DNA from 3 places in the Pseudarthrobacter sp. R1 genome. Region 3 is predicted to be linked to each of the others. Evidence: riboswitches for the same ligand, from Rfam matches in the RefSeq annotation. Region 3 holds a riboswitch; each other region holds the start of a gene.
What was found. Region 3 has a riboswitch for thiamine pyrophosphate ahead of thiC (phosphomethylpyrimidine synthase ThiC). Riboswitches for the same ligand answer to the same signal wherever they lie in the genome.
Positions count from the first base shown of each region.

Region 1: linked by a shared signal. The riboswitch ahead of thiD (bifunctional hydroxymethylpyrimidine kinase/phosphomethylpyrimidine kinase) and the one ahead of thiC (phosphomethylpyrimidine synthase ThiC) in region 3 are both predicted to bind thiamine pyrophosphate.
Region 2: linked by a shared signal. The riboswitch ahead of M8J71_RS03430 (ECF transporter S component) and the one ahead of thiC (phosphomethylpyrimidine synthase ThiC) in region 3 are both predicted to bind thiamine pyrophosphate.

Region 1 is NZ_JAMKFI010000008.1:1,278,120-1,280,376, forward strand. It holds gene M8J71_RS16885 (ribonuclease E/G) at 1-726, shown strand, start outside; TPP riboswitch at 886-983, shown strand; gene thiD (bifunctional hydroxymethylpyrimidine kinase/phosphomethylpyrimidine kinase) at 991-2,257, shown strand, end outside.
Region 2 is NZ_JAMKFI010000004.1:71,960-74,216, reverse strand. It holds gene M8J71_RS03435 (ABC transporter ATP-binding protein) at 1-249, opposite strand, end outside; gene M8J71_RS03430 (ECF transporter S component) at 249-872, opposite strand; TPP riboswitch at 938-1,078, opposite strand; gene M8J71_RS03425 (heme-degrading domain-containing protein) at 1,151-1,693, shown strand; gene M8J71_RS03420 (hypothetical protein) at 1,801-2,010, shown strand; gene M8J71_RS03415 (DUF4383 domain-containing protein) at 2,132-2,257, shown strand, end outside.
Region 3 is NZ_JAMKFI010000008.1:968,391-970,647, forward strand. It holds gene thiC (phosphomethylpyrimidine synthase ThiC) at 1-1,122, opposite strand, end outside; TPP riboswitch at 1,117-1,224, opposite strand; gene M8J71_RS15290 (amidohydrolase family protein) at 1,301-2,257, shown strand, end outside.

The DNA of each region.
Region 1 (2,257 bases), 310 kb from region 3:
GCAGCAGCAGCCGTGCACGTCCACACGGTCCACCCCGACCCCTCGGACGCTGAACGGCATGCCAAGGCGGAGGCCACAAGGCTGGCCCTTGCCAACATTGCCGCCGCCGCGCATGCAGCCCACCTGCACGACGACGAAGTGGCGGCGGCCAAGCAGGCGGCCGCCACCCAGCCTGCCGCTGCCTCCGCAGCCGAAGCTGCGAAGCGTGACGACGAAGCGCGCCAGGCTGCCGTGCTGACCTTCGGCGGCGAGAAGGTGGTGCTGCCGTTCGTTGAGCACGCTGAAGAGCAGCCGCAGAAGCCTGCCCTGACCTTGGACCGGCTTGCGGAGGCCTTCGCCCACCTTGGCCAGCCGGCACCTGCCGAAGACCAGCCCGAGCAGGCAGAACCGGAGCAGAAGCCGGTGGAGCCCGTGGAATCGGCGGCGCCCGTACAGGCGCCCGCAGCTGCAGCACCGGCGAAGGACTACAGCGACCACACGCTGGAGCAGTCCCGGCAGCGCCGGCCGCGGCGCAACCGCAGTGCCAGCCGTGCCCAGGGAGCTGCCAACGAAACCACTGTGCAGCATCACGAAAACGTGGCGTCAGCCGGCACGGGGCATACCCACGAGGCGAAGGCCCCCGAACCGGCCGGTGCCGGCGGCTCCAGTGACGGCAATGCCGGCACCGTGAAGCCGGCCGAGGCGCCCATCATCCTGGGCGTCGGGGTTCCGGCCTCGGAGCTCTAAGCGTCCCCGGCAAGTAAATGCCCGGCCAGCCACAACAGGGCCGGCCGGGCATTTTCGTGTGTAAGGCCAGCGATGCAACGGCAGTGCGGCATTTCAAGGCACGGCGCCGGGTCGCAATGTGTCACCTTCGGCCTGCGCCAGGCAAAAAAGCTAGGCTGGGGAACCGACACGGGGTGCCGCGCAGAGAGCCGGCTGAGATTCACACCCGTTGAACCTGTCCGGCTAGCACCGGCGAAGGGATGTCTCTTGTCTACGACCCTTGTAATGCCCACTGCCACCTCGGCAACATTTCCTGCGGCACCGACACGCCCGGGCAGGCCCGTACCCCGGGTCCTTTCCATAGCAGGCTCCGACCCTTCCGGCGGCGCCGGTATCCAAGCCGACCTTAAGAGCATTGCCGCGCTGGGCGGCTACGGGATGGCTGCCATTACGGCCCTGACCGCCCAGAACACCCGCGGAGTCCGGTCCGTTCATGTGCCGCCCGCAGCGTTCCTGAGCGAGCAGCTGGATGCGGTCAGTGACGACATCGGCATCGACGCTGTGAAAATTGGAATGCTGGGCAGTGCCGAGGTGATCGAGGCAGTGGCGGCATGGCTCCGGAAGGTGCGCCCCGCCGTCGTGGTCCTGGACCCGGTGATGGTCGCCACCAGCGGTGACCGGCTCCTGGAAGAATCTGCCGAAGCGGCACTGCGCGGGCTTCTTCCGCTGGCCCACCTCATCACCCCCAATCTGGCGGAGCTTGCCATGCTCGTTGGCGGCGAACTGCAGGACACCTGGGCCGGGGCGCTGGAACAGGGCCGCGCCCTCGCCGCTGCCACCGGCGCCATTGTGCTGGTCAAGGGCGGCCACCTGGACGGCGACGAGTGCCCCGATGCGTTGGTTAACACCACGGGCCTTCTGTCCGATGAAGTAGTGGTGGTGCCGGGGGAGCGGGTGGCAACGCGGAACAGCCATGGCACTGGCTGTTCACTGTCCTCCGCCATGGCAACGGCACAGGCACGCCTGGGGGACTGGGAGGCTTCCCTCCGTGAAGTCAAACCCTGGCTGGCCGGCGCGCTGGAGGCATCGGGAACACTGGAGGTGGGAACAGGCAACGGGCCGGTGCACCACTTCCACCACCAGCAGCCGGTGCTATCTGAAGGGAGCTTCGCCGCAATACTCTGGCGCGAGGCGCAGCAGGACCTGGACGACATCCATGCCCTGGACTTCATCCGCAACCTGGCCTCGGGCAGCCTGGGCGAGAAGGAGTTCGCGTACTACCTCGCGCAGGATGCCATCTACCTCAACGGCTATTCGCGCGTGCTGGCCAGGGCCAGTGCACTGGCACCCACCGAGGCGGAGCAGCTCTTCTGGGCGGCCTCTGCCCGGCAGTGCCTCGAAGTCGAGTCCGAGCTGCACCGCTCCTGGCTGGGCACGCGAACCGTGCAGCCCGGGCTTGGCCCTGTTACGAAGTCCTACGTGGACCACCTGACGGCGGCATCGGCGTCGGGCAGTTATGCGGTCCTGGCGGCGGCCGTTTTGCCCTGCTTCT
Region 2 (2,257 bases), on a different contig from region 3:
ATCGGAATCGCCGGCCTCGGCGTCGTCGTCATGGGCATCCCCCAGCACCCCGGCCAGCGCGTGGAGGAGCGTGGACTTGCCTGCGCCGGACGGGCCCAGCAGCAGGACGCGTTCACCCGGCTGGATGTCCAGGTCGAGGGCGCGGACGGCCGGCTTGGACCGCCCGGCGTGCCGCCAGCCCCAGCCGCGGGCGGTGACCGCAGCCGGCCGCGCCGCCACCGCAGAGCCGTGGAGGGAAGGAGCAGTCATCAGGAGAAGACGGGCTCCGATGCTGCCTTGCGTGACGCAAAGGAGCTCAGGACGCCGGTCCTCGCCAGGCCGCGGGTGGCGATCCAGGACAGGGCTCCTGCGATGACGGCGCCGGAAATGGCAGTGAAGATGATGTAGGCCAGCTTGTCCCCGCTGGAGTAGGCGATGTTCCAGCCCCAGGGCGCGAAGGAATCGTTCAGGCCGCAGAAAAGTCCGGCAGCGGCGCCGGCGAGCAGGGATACCGGCAGGTTGAACTTCCGGTACACGAAGATCGCGAAGATGATCTCGGCGCCCAGGCCCTGGACAAACCCGGAGAACAGCACCGAGGCGCCGTACTGCGAGCCCATGAGCAGTTCGCCGGTGGCGGCCACGGTCTCGCAGAACAGTGCGGCGCCCGGCTTGCGGATGATGAGCATGCCCAGCACCGCGGGGATCATCCAGCCGCCCGCCAACAAGCCGGTAAGCGGCGGATAAACGGCGTTCATAGGTGCCGAGACTGCGGCTGCGCCTTGCGACCAGGCCCAGAAAATAACGCCGCCGGCGATGGCGATGAGGGCTGCCACCACGATGTCCACAACGCGCCAGGACTTGCCGGTGGTCTTCTTGATTGCTGTCGTTGCCATGCGATCCTCCTGAGGAACAGGAGGGGAAAGTGGATACTTCAACCGGCGCTGCCGCCGTTGCCGCACACTTCGAGAACTCGACTCCCTTGCGCCGGTACTAACCGGATCAGGTTCGAGGGTCTGCGGCTATCCGCACTCTCAGCGCCCACCTGCGGTCCCTGGCATGGCCAGTGATGCCCGACGGCGGCGCTCCCCTGTCGTTGAATGATTCTGTCGGTAAATAATCGCCCTTGTGGGCGGGGTCCAGTTTACACCGGAGGAGGGGTAGATTGTGGGCCATGACTGCCAATTCCCAGCATGTGACCGAGTTCGATCCGGATTCCGATGCCATCCAGCAGGAAGGATCCCTGCAAGCGCTCATCGCCCGGATCGAAGGCGAAATCCACGAGCTCCAGTTTCCCGGCTTCTCGCTGGACGATGCACTGAACCTTGGGTTGCTGCTTGTGGAGCTGGGCAAGGAGGGCCAGTTTCCCATCGCGATTGACATCACCAAGGGTGAACAGGTCCTGTTCCATGTGGCGCTGCCCGGCGCCACGCCGGACAACGAGCACTGGATCCGTGGGAAGCAGCGCACGGCCGCACGGTACGAGGTGCCTTCCCTCCTGGTGGGGCTGCGCGCCCGGCTCAAGGGCGGACGGATCGAGGACAACGCCTGGTTCGATCAGAGCCGGTATGCGGCGCACGGCGGGTCCTTCCCGGTGTACGTCACGGGGGTGGGCGCAGTCGCAACAGTGACTGTCTCAGGGCTTCCCCAGGTGCAGGACCATGACCTGGTGGTACAGGCCCTGCGCGAGATCCTTGGTTCCATGCGTGCGGACTGACTTCGAGTCGGCGGACTGACTGCAGCATCAACGCGGACTATGGACTCCTCACGAATGCCGGGAGTACATTCAAGGCGAGCGGCCGGAGTTCCAAACAGGAGGACGCCATGATCGGTCCTGCAGCCGAAAACCAAGTGCGCGCGGCGGTGGACAAGGCCGCCGAGGAAATGATCTATATCGGCCCGGACCACCCCTACTATCCCCTGCTGGCGGAACTTGTGTCCGCCGTCGGGAAGGCCTGGCAGCAAGGGTACGAGCACGGCCGCCGCGGCGGACACCATGCCAACCCCTATCTGTGGAGTACCTCGGAGGGGTGAGCACCACCACCGGTTGCCGGGGTTGCCGCATGCCGGCCGACCAGCAGATGAGAAGTGTACTTAGCTTTTATTAGTAACCATGCTTACTATGTTGTCTCCCGGCTTTTGAGGAGACAGGACAATGACAGTCAGCACCCGGGCCACCGGAGCAAGGACCGGCCTGCAGAAGGCAGCGCTTGCAACGGGCGCCCTCTTCCTCCTGGTGGGTGTCCTGGGGTTCGTCCCCGGGATTACCAGTAATTATGAA
Region 3 (2,257 bases):
CGCTGCATCGTTGGCATCGGCCGTCGCCCCCGGCCGCAGGCCGTCGCCCAATGAAAACGCGACGTCGTACCGTGCGAAGATTTCGCAGAGCTCGTCGAAGTGCGTGTAGAGGAAGTTTTCCCGGTGATGGGCAAGGCACCAGCCGGCCATGATTGATCCGCCGCGGGACACGATACCGGTCACCCGTTTGGCGGTCAGGGGAACGTACCGGAGCAGGACGCCGGCGTGGATGGTCATGTAGTCCACGCCCTGTTCGCACTGTTCAATGACGGTGTCGCGGAAGATCTCCCAGGTCAGCGCGTTCGCTTCGCCGTTGACCTTCTCCAGGGCCTGGTAGATGGGGACGGTGCCGATCGGAACCGGCGAGTTGCGGATGATCCATTCCCTGGTGGTGTGGATGTCGTCGCCGGTGGAAAGGTCCATCACGGTGTCTGCGCCCCACTGTGTGGCCCACTGCTGCTTGTCCACTTCTTCGGCGATGGAACTGGTGACCGCCGAGTTGCCGATGTTGGCGTTGATCTTTACCAGGAAAGCCTTGCCGATGATCATGGGTTCCGACTCGGGATGATTGATGTTGTTCGGAATGATCGCCCGGCCGGCTGCCACTTCGCTGCGCACCAGTTCCACGTCGCAGTTCTCCCGCAGTGCCACGAAGCGCATTTCGGGGGTGATGACGCCCTGCCGCGCGTAGTGCATTTGCGTCACCGTCCGGCCTCCGACGGCGCGGCGGGGCACCGGGCGGGGGCCCTTCCACTCCGCGCTGGCGGCACCGCGGCGGACAGCCGAGCGGCCGTCGTCGAGCAGGTTCCGTCCACGGCCGCCATAGGTTTCCGTGTCGCCGCGCGCTTCTATCCATGCGGAGCGGAAAGGGTTGAGGCCGCAGACGGGGTCGCTCCCGGGGCCGGCAGTGCGGTAGATGCGAAACGGGCCGTTGGAATCGCCGTTGGGTGAAGGTGCCAGGGCTATCTCCGTAACGGGCACCTGTATCCCGGCTGCTTCATCGCGGACAAAGGCCAGGGATTGGGACTTCAGCGACTGCGTGACAGAAGCCTGGTCCTGGCCGCCTTCCGCCCCGCTTGACGGAATGTGGGCAGGATTCAACGGTGTAAATGGTGTACTCAAGGATTACTCACTTCCTTCGCCGGCATTACCCGGACAGGTTCAACGGTCGCAGGCTGCGTCAGCCCGATCTCAGCCCCTGCAGGGGCACCCGTGTGGTCAGGAAGAAAGCTACCACAGCCTTTCGGGAGGGGCTTGTCACATGGCCGGTGCTAGCCTGACTGGCGGGAAAAGGAGTCCAATGCCGGAGATCATCGAATTCAGCGGCCCGGTGCTTGCCGGGCCGGACAGCGAGCGTCGTGGCCTATGGTCCGTTGACGGGCTGTTGACCTTTACGCGCCCGCAGCAGGTGCCGGACCGGGTGCTGGAAGGCTGGGTCCTGCCGGGGTTCGTGGATGCCCACTGCCACATCGGGCTCGGGCCCGGTGGCGCAGTGGAGGCAGCAGTTGCGGAAGAACAGGCCAGCACCGACCTGAACGCTGGAACACTGCTGGCGCGGGACGCAGGTTCCCCTGCAGATACGCGGTTCCTTCAGGGCAGCCGGAACGCCCCCGTACTCATCCGCGCCGGCAGGCATGTTGCCCGGACCCGGCGGTATCTGCGGGGCTTCGCCGAGGAAGTTGAACCGGACGGCCTGGTGGAAGCTGTCCGGAAGCAGGCCCGCGACGGTGACGGCTGGGTCAAGCTCGTCGGGGACTGGATCGACCGCGGCGCCGGTGACCTGGCACCGTCGTTTCCCGCCGCCGCCGTCGGGGACGCCGTGCAGGCGGTGCACGACGAAGGCGCCCGGATCACCGCCCACTGCTTTGGCGAAGAGACCCTCGACCAGATGCTGGACGCGGGGATCGACTGCATCGAACATGCCACCGGGCTCCTGCCACGGCACTTCCCCAGGTTCGTCGAGCAGGGCGTTCCCATCGTGCCCACCCTCATCAACATCGCCACGTTTCCGGACATCGCCGCCCAGGCAGAGCCGAAGTTCCCCCGGTACGCGGCCCACATGCGGGCACTGTGGGAGCGCCGCGCGGAACGGGTGCTGGAGGCGTACGAAGCAGGGGTGCAGATCTATGCCGGCACCGATGCCGGGAGCGTCATCCGGCACGGCAGGATCGCCGATGAGATCCTTGCCCTTCACCACGCAGGCCTGCCAATGGCCGCTGCCCTCGACGCTGCCTGTTGGGCCGCGAGGAGGTGGCTG